DNA from 2 places in the Shewanella goraebulensis genome. Region 2 is predicted to be linked to the other one. Evidence: riboswitches for the same ligand, from Rfam matches in the RefSeq annotation. Region 2 holds a riboswitch; the other holds the start of a gene.

Region 1 (4,441 bases), 150 kb from region 2:
TGTTTTCGAGCGATAGGATGCGCTAAATGATCGATAAGCATGAAGCAGATTTAAAAACAGCAACAAATAATAAATTGTTGGAACACGATCTGTTTCTTGAGAATATTGATGCAGGCAATGTAACGCCATTTATTTCAGCTGAAAGACAGACACAAGCTAAAGATATCGATTTTGAACAATCAGAACTAGCATTTTCAAACCTCAAAAACCTTAACTGTGCAGATATTACTCTATCCATTCCAAGTTTGCGTGCCGAGTCAATTGATTCTGCTAGGGAGACAACTGCACTTGCTGAAAACCACTATTTAGCCACAAGATTAAAACAGATACTGTCACCAAGCGTGATATTTGTGACCATCATTCATGTCGCTGGTTTCTTATTACTATTGTTATTGGCTGAGCAAACCGTTGATGTGTTTGTCGAAATAGCTAAAGCTAGACAAGAAGACAAAATAGACAGTTCAATACAATCACAATTAGAGAATAATGAAATAAATGCTTATTTCATTTCTGCAGAACAGTTAGCGGCAATTTCTCAAGCAACTAAACATAAAATCACCCCAGAGCAGACTCCACAAAAGACTCCTGCAGAAACATCAGAGCCGTCAGCTGAAGTCAATTCCGACTCTGCCACTACAATAGCGGCAATAAAGGCACTAGAAAATATACCGCTAGATACTGAAGTGAAGCCAGTAGCATTAGAACAAGTTATTGAGCAAGCACCATTACCTGCAGCTCCTATTGAAGAAGTTATAATCGAAAAAGTCACTGTAGACGAACTATCAAATGTCGAACCTATAAATGATAAAACGATAAATACTGCTCCCAGTAAACTAGATACTGAATTTAATTGGAGCAGTGTCGACAGCATGTATCTGCAGGAGCCGAAGGATGAGGCTGTCCATTCGCACCTGTTCAATAAAAATGAATTAAGTGACTCACAATTTAATGTTTTGAATTCAGCGACAAGTAATGTTTTGCAAAACTTAAACCAGCAAGCGTTACAAACGTTGGTTTCTCAACAAGCGCGCAGAGCCACCTCTGGTGATGGAGCCAGTTTGAGTGAGCTGACGCCTGAAATGTTTAATATTGAAATCATAGAAATAGAAGACAAGCGACAAGCCACAACTCTCGACCATCGCTTAGACCCTAATCGTATAATGAAACATGGTGATACTTGCTATCGGATTGTGCCACTGCCGACACAAATTAACCCTCATGCAGAAGGTTTAGGGTTTGCTGAACCCTGTGATAGTGCGCGAATGAAAAAGGCGCTAAATAGAGCAATTCAAAATAGGTTATCGAAAGTACAACTACCGTAATTTTTGTACGCCACTTGTTGGTGCTTTATAAATGAGTTTATTTTTATGGTGTTTTACTTAGGTATAAATTCATTGATTAGTCTTTTTATTGTTTCATATTTAAATCAATTTCAATTTTATCAAAGGTTTGGGGGATGAATTAATATCATTGCTGTATTGTTGAAATTGAATGTAATTCACTTGTAATTTAATTCGTATGCTGAGTATACTGCACGACATCTTGTCGGAGTGCCTTATGGCTGAGACCGTTTATTCGGGATCCGTTGAACCTGATCAGGTTAAAACCTGCGAAGGAAACAAGCAGTTAATTTGCTATTTCTTCTTTCTGTTTTCAGATTTTTTGAAAGTGTAAAATTATTTGGTGTGTTTTGACGAACATTAAATTTATGCCGTCAGCAGCTAGAGTTTTACATTGCGTAAAGTTATATAGGCTTCTTACGAGAGGTTTATTTGAAACTTTATTAAAGCAAATTACAGGGTTATTTATAACTCGCTCGTCATCAACAAACCTCTCCAGGCAAGCAACTCTTTTTAATTAATTTTGAGGTTGCTAATGTCAAATCGTCGCCAAACCCGTGAACAAGCCCAAGCTTTTATTGATACATTAAAGCCACTACAACATCCAAATTCTGAAAAAATTTATCTTACCGGTTCCCGCGAAGATTTATTCGTGGGTATGCGCCAAATTCATCAAACAAACACTATTTTAGGTGGCACTGATGACGCTCCTGTTACCCAGGGTAATCCACCCATTAAGGTTTACGATTGCGCTGGGGCATATTCTGATCCCGATGCTGAAATTAACGTCCGCTTAGGCTTAAACAAATTCCGCGAAAGTTGGATTGATGAACGTGAAGATACAGAGCAACTTGCAGGAGTGAGCTCAGACTTTACCCAGCAACGTTTAGCTGATGATGGTTTAGATCATTTACGATTTGAAGCATTAGTACCGCCAAGACGCGCTAAAACAGGGAAGTGTGTAACCCAAATGCACTATGCTCGCCAGGGGATCATCACGCCTGAAATGGAATATATTGCCATACGTGAAAATATGGCAAGAGAGCAAGTAACAGATGAAATACTAACTCAAAAAGCTACTGGAGAAGCATTTGGCGCAGTGATCGGGCAGCCAATTACCGCAGAGTTTGTCCGTGACGAAGTGGCTCGCGGCCGTGCGATTATTCCGCTCAACATCAATCATCCAGAAGCTGAACCTATGATTATTGGACGTAACTTTTTAGTTAAAGTGAATGCCAATATCGGTAACTCAGCCGTGACTTCATCGATAGAAGAAGAAGTTGAAAAGCTGGTGTGGTCAACGCGGTGGGGCGCCGATACGGTAATGGATCTCTCTACAGGTCGTTATATCCATGAAACTCGTGAATGGATAATCAGGAATTCACCAGTACCAATTGGTACTGTGCCAATTTATCAAGCGTTAGAAAAAGTGAATGGTGTTGCTGAAGACCTTAATTGGGAAGTGTTTCGCGATACCTTGATTGAGCAGGCTGAACAAGGCGTTGATTATTTCACTATTCATGCTGGGGTGTTACTGCGTTATGTCCCAATGACGGCAAAACGCTTAACGGGTATTGTTTCTCGTGGCGGTTCCATAATGGCTAAGTGGTGTTTGAGTCACCACAAAGAAAGTTTTTTGTATGAAAATTTTAAAGAGATCTGTGAAATCTGCGCGGCTTATGATGTATCTTTGTCGCTTGGTGACGGAATGCGTCCAGGTAGCATTGCAGATGCCAATGACGAAGCACAATTTGCAGAACTTGAGACCTTAGGTGAGTTGGTAAAAGTGGCATGGGAATACGATGTGCAAACCATTATCGAAGGACCTGGTCATGTGCCAATGCAACTCATTAAAGTCAATATGGAAAAGCAGTTAGCCCACTGCGATGAAGCACCTTTTTATACCTTAGGGCCACAAACAACGGATATCGCACCTGGTTATGATCACTTTACCTCTGGCATAGGTGCAGCCCAAATGGCCTGGTATGGTGTCGCAATGCTGTGCTATGTCACCCCTAAAGAACATCTTGGCTTACCAAACAAAGAAGATGTTAAACAGGGGTTAATTGCCTATAAAATTGCAGCCCATGCCGCAGATGTCGCAAAAGGCCATCCAGCTGCACAAATACGTGATAACGCATTGTCAAAAGCTCGTTTTGAATTCCGCTGGGAAGATCAATATAACCTTGGTTTAGACCCCGATACCGCCCGTGCATATCATGATGAATCATTGCCGCAAGAATCTGCCAAAGTAGCCCATTTTTGCTCAATGTGTGGCCCTAAATTTTGTTCAATGAAAATTACACAGGAAGTTCGTGAGTATGCCGCTAAACAAGAAAAGCAGGCATTTTCGACAGGTGTTGAGCAGACAATTTCGATTGTTGACGCAAATGAGTTCCAAGCAACGAAAGAGAGTAGTATCGAGCTTGATGTAAATGCGGCAATGGCGCAAAAATCAGCCGAGTTCAAAGCGACAGGTTCAGCAATATATCATTCTGTTACTGATAATCAGAAGAGCGCTAAAACTGCACAAGATGCTACAACGGCAAACAAGACCCCTGAACTTGAAGACGTTGAGGGCTAAGTATGTCTCAACTGATGCAAAATATTAAGAAACCTATTGTCTGGACCATTGCGGGTTCAGACAGTGGTGGCGGCGCAGGTATTCAAACAGATTTAGCAACGATGAACGACTTAGGCTGTTTTGGCTGCAGTGTTATTACTACACTGACTGCCCAAAACTCTGTGGAAGTGAACTTGGTTGAACCAGTATCAGATGCCATGTTAATCGCTCAGTTAAATGTGCTTGAAGCTGATTTAACACCTGCAGCAATAAAAATTGGACTGATTGCCAATCAACAACAGCTGAATGTTATTGCTAAGTGGCTCAAATCGTTTAGAAGCAAAGATATTGCCAACAAAATCGTGCCTGTGATTGTCGATCCTGTAATGGTTGCCAGTTGTGGAGATGGTTTAAATCGACAAGCTGAACTGGATTTCAGCGCTTTTAAAGGTTTGATCACTTTATTGACGCCCAATGCTCAAGAGTTGTTTAGGTTAGTACCAAAATCAGCTGTAAAAATCGATTTAGGTAAAGCGAG
Region 2 (4,441 bases):
GCGAAATTCCTGCGGATATTTTATTCCAAGACGAGCTAGTCACTGCGTTTCGTGATATTTCACCTCAAGCACCGACTCACATTTTAATTATTCCGAATCATCTTATTCCGACTGCTAATGATATTAAAGCTTCAGATGAACTTGCGTTAGGTCGCATGATGTCAGTTGCAGCTAAATTAGCTGATGAGGCTGGTATCGCTGAAGATGGTTATCGTTTAATTATGAATTGTAATAAACATGGTGGCCAAGAGGTTTATCATATTCACATGCATTTGGTAGGCGGAAAACCATTGGGTTCTATGCTAAATCACGCAGGATAAATTGAGCGAAATGAAAATAAACAGTGATTTTTTTCCGCTAACAGAAGTGGCAACCCGCTTTGTTAATCAATTAGCGCAGTGCCGCAGATTGAATATCAGTGTGCTTGAAGCCAGTGAACATCATGTGTTACTTGAACTGCCATATAGCCAGGATATTATTGGCGACCCAGATACTGGTGTTATCCATGGCGGGGTAGTGACTACGCTAATCGACACTGCATCTGGGACTTCGGTTGTGAGTGCGATTTTAGCTAAATATGAGTCTTTAGAGATATCACCAACACTGGATTTGCGTGTCGACTATATGAAGCCAGCTGAACCCGATAAGCCGCTATATGCCATTGCGGAGTGTTATCGTTTATCTGCCAATGTAGCATTCACTAGGGCGATTGCTTATCAAGACAGTGTTGATGACCCTATTGCTCACGCCGTGGGTTCATTTATGCGTATTAGTCCTGAAATGGTAGGTGAAGAATTCCGTCAAGCATTAATGGGCGAGTCAAAAAATACTGTAGAGTCAAGCAAAAGTAATGTTGAGACTCGAGAGTCAGTTACGCCAATTGCGGATGCTTTTGCGGCGGATGATTTAAATGTTCATGATATTGTTAAACGTGCCATCGACTTGAACGATTATAGTTATTTATTAGCTAAAGTGCCGTATACACAGTTTATCGGCATGAGTGTTAATCGTTTCGGTGATGAAATGGTGTTTAAATTACCGCAAAAAGACGACAATATTGGCAACCCGATTTTACCCGCTATTCATGGTGGTGTGATTGCAGGCTTTATGGAAATGTCGGCAATTGTGCAACTAATGGTGTTTATGCAAGCGAAGAAAGTGCCTAAAATTATTGACTTTTCAATTGATTATTTAAGGGCTGGTTTACACCAAGATACCTTCGCTGAGTGCAAAATCACCCGTCAAGGTCGCAGAGTCGCTCATGTTACAATCAATTGTTGGCAAACAAATAGAAAGCAATTAATTGCCACCGCTAGAGCGCACTTTTTATTAGACCAATAGGCTTTTGTCTATTCTGTAGAATAGTAAATAATGTAAGCCGCTTAGTATTAGCCGCTTATTATAAGCTACCTAATATAAGTCATTTATTAACAGTCAGTTTCAACCCAATTGGGTTAAGTTATCAAGAGGATGCATGATGAAATTTTCAATAGTTGTCGTAACATTAGTATTAATGATGTCAGCTTGTGCGAATCACACCGCAGGTGTATCAGCAGGTTCCAATGGCGAAACTCGGGTTGATAATTACTCATTTGGTCAAGAAGTTACTGTCGAACAAGTTAACGTGCGTACTCAAGGTGATTTATTACAAGGTTCGGCGTTAATTCTAAGTAAGGTTGGCACCGATTTACGTCTGCAATATAAATTTACTTGGTATGATGCTGGAGGATTTACCATTGAAGATGAAGCTACAAGCTGGAAGTCTCTGAAACTTCATGGCAAACAACAAATGCAAGTAACCGCAGTCGCACCGAATGCCTCAGCCACACGATTTGATGTTTATGTGCGCAAAGCCTTTTCCAATTAAGCGTCAACATTTTTAAAAAGCACCCTTATTTGGGTGTTTTTTTATACCTAAATTTCATGGTTTTTGGGGTGATGCAAATTTGTACTTAAATAGTTAATGAAAAGTTCTCAGTAACAGTGTCGTACTTATGTCTAATCGTTTATAATCCGCCTCGCCAAGGGGTGTTAGCTCGAAAAAGAGTTAACTGAGATGTTTTATGACAAACCCTTAGAACCTGATCCGGCTAATACCGGCGTAGGAATAGGCTGCATTTTTTAAGACATCATTTTTGAACTAGCGCTGAGGCAGTAAAGCGAACTCGACCATTTTGTCACAGATGCACATCACTCATTCACTATGCTTGCCGGATCTCAAAATTATTATTTGAGGTCCTATGTCTTTATTTAAACCTAAATCGCCTGTTGCGATTGCCATTCTCGCCGCTTTATCGACTTCTGCTGTTGCACAAACTGAAGATATTGAGCGCGCAGCGCCAAATGCAGAAAAGATGGAAGTCATTGTTGTTAATGCTGATTTCAGTAATATCGAGCTTGAAAAAGCGCCTTCTAGTGTGACGGTAATCGACAGTCAGCAATTACAAGACGAAGGGGCGCAGCATTTTGAAGATGTGTTGAATTCAATAGCCAACTTTAACTGGTCAGGTGGTAGTTCACGTCCAAAATATTTCCAAATTCGTGGTGTGGGTGAGCAAGAAGAATATCAAGGCGCACCTAACTCATCAGTTGGCTTTATCGTTGATGATATTGATTTATCAGGTATCGGCATGGTTTCAAGCATGTACGATATGCAACAAGTAGAAGTGCTGCGTGGGCCGCAAGGGACTCAATACGGTGCTAATGCTTTAGCGGGTTTAATTTATTTGAAAAGTAATGACCCAACGGATGTATTTGAACATGGTGCACAAGTATCAATGGGGGACGATGATTTACAAACCTTCTCTGGTTTCAGCTCAGGTCCCTTATCTGACTCTGGTAAATTGTTGTACCGCGTATCGTTAGAGCAGCATTCTCAAAATGGTTACCGTGATAATACCTATCTGGAGCGTGAAGACACAAACGCCCGTGACGAGTTTACCGCTAGAGCAAAACTGCGCTGGTATGCAACCGATGACGTGCAGCTTGATTTAACCTTATTACACGCCAATTTTGATAACGGCTATGATGCTTGGACATTAGATAATAATGGTTTTGAAACCATTACGGACAAGCCTGGAGTTGATAGTCAAAAAACCACTGGCGTTGGCCTAAAAGCGATTTTTACTCAGTTTGAAAAATTTGAACTGACTTCGTTGACCTCATTTGCGCAAACTGACCATCACCATAATTATGATGGTGATTGGGCTAACCCTGAGTACTGGGCTTCAAAAGAATGTACTGCTTATGATGATAACTGGGTAGAGATTGGCACAGAGCCATGTGTTTACGATTACACATGGGATAAGCAAGGCGACCGCAAAACCATTTCACAAGAGTTCCGTATTAGCTCGAACGAAGCAGGCCGAATTTTTAACGATTCTACGGACTGGTTATTGGGTTTATATGGCATGAACCTAAAAGAAGATAACGATTTATACTCTGAATACAATGGCTGGCCTGATGAAGTCTTGCAATCAGAATATGAAGCCACCAACTATGCCATTTTTGCTCAAACCGATACTCAATTTGGTGATGGTTACGTATTTTCTGCAGGGGTACGTTTAGAACGTCGTGTAAGTGAGTATTCGGACAGTAATGGTGACGAGTTCGATCCTACAGAAAATATGTGGGGCGGGCATTTAGCGATTTCTAAAAGCTTAAATCAAGATCATAACGCTTACTTTAGAATCGCTCGTGGTTACAAAGCGGGTGGCTTTAATATGACCTTACCACCTGAACTTGCCGACAAAAAAGAATTTGATACAGAAATTCTATACAACTATGAACTAGGCCTTAAATCATCATGGCTAGATGGCGCAGTGGCGACCAATATGGCGTTATTTTATATGGACCGTCAAAACCAACAAGTATCGGCATCACAACAAGATCCTGACGATCAGCAACGCTTCATTTTATACACTGAAAACGCTGGTAGTGCCAAAAACTATGGCGCAGAAGCTGACTTTAAATACTATGCCACTGATAATATTGAATTTTACGGCAGTGTAGGTTGGTTAGAAACAGAATACGGTGATTATCAATACAATGATAAATACGGCAACGTTATAGATTTAACGGGGCGCGACCAGGCTCATGCGCCTAATTTCACTTACAGTGCTGGTATGAGTTATGTCAGTGACTCAGGCTGGTTCACCAACTTAAATGCGAGTGGTAAAAGTGACTTCTATTACTCTGATAGCAATGAATCAAAATCAGATGCTTACACTATATTCAATGCGCGCATTGGTTATGAGTCACAAATGTGGTCTGCTTACTTATGGGGCAGAAACTTATTTGATGAGCAATATGGCGTACGTGGTTTCTACTTTGGTAATGAGCCAGATTTAGATTGGGCTGACAAACAATATGTTCGTTATGGCGATCCTCGTCAATTAGGCATTACACTTGATGTGAAGTTTATGTAGCGTTTACTGGTTAT

The links. A riboswitch is a leader RNA that binds a small molecule or an ion and turns the genes downstream of it on or off. The one in region 2 is predicted to bind thiamine pyrophosphate.
Region 1: it holds a riboswitch for thiamine pyrophosphate, as region 2 does, so the genes downstream of both, thiC (phosphomethylpyrimidine synthase ThiC) here and QPX86_RS11825 (TonB-dependent receptor) in region 2, are expected to answer to the same signal.

Annotation. Positions count from the first base shown of each region.
Region 1 covers NZ_CP126972.1:2,656,796-2,661,236, reverse strand. Annotated here, with positions in the region: gene QPX86_RS11200 (hypothetical protein) at 27-1,322, shown strand; TPP riboswitch at 1,537-1,635, shown strand; gene thiC (phosphomethylpyrimidine synthase ThiC) at 1,876-3,924, shown strand; gene thiE (thiamine phosphate synthase) at 3,927-4,441, shown strand, end outside.
Region 2 covers NZ_CP126972.1:2,806,931-2,811,371, reverse strand. Annotated here, with positions in the region: gene hinT (purine nucleoside phosphoramidase) at 1-320, shown strand, start outside; gene QPX86_RS11835 (PaaI family thioesterase) at 331-1,341, shown strand; gene QPX86_RS11830 (YcfL family protein) at 1,478-1,867, shown strand; TPP riboswitch at 2,015-2,126, shown strand; gene QPX86_RS11825 (TonB-dependent receptor) at 2,241-4,427, shown strand.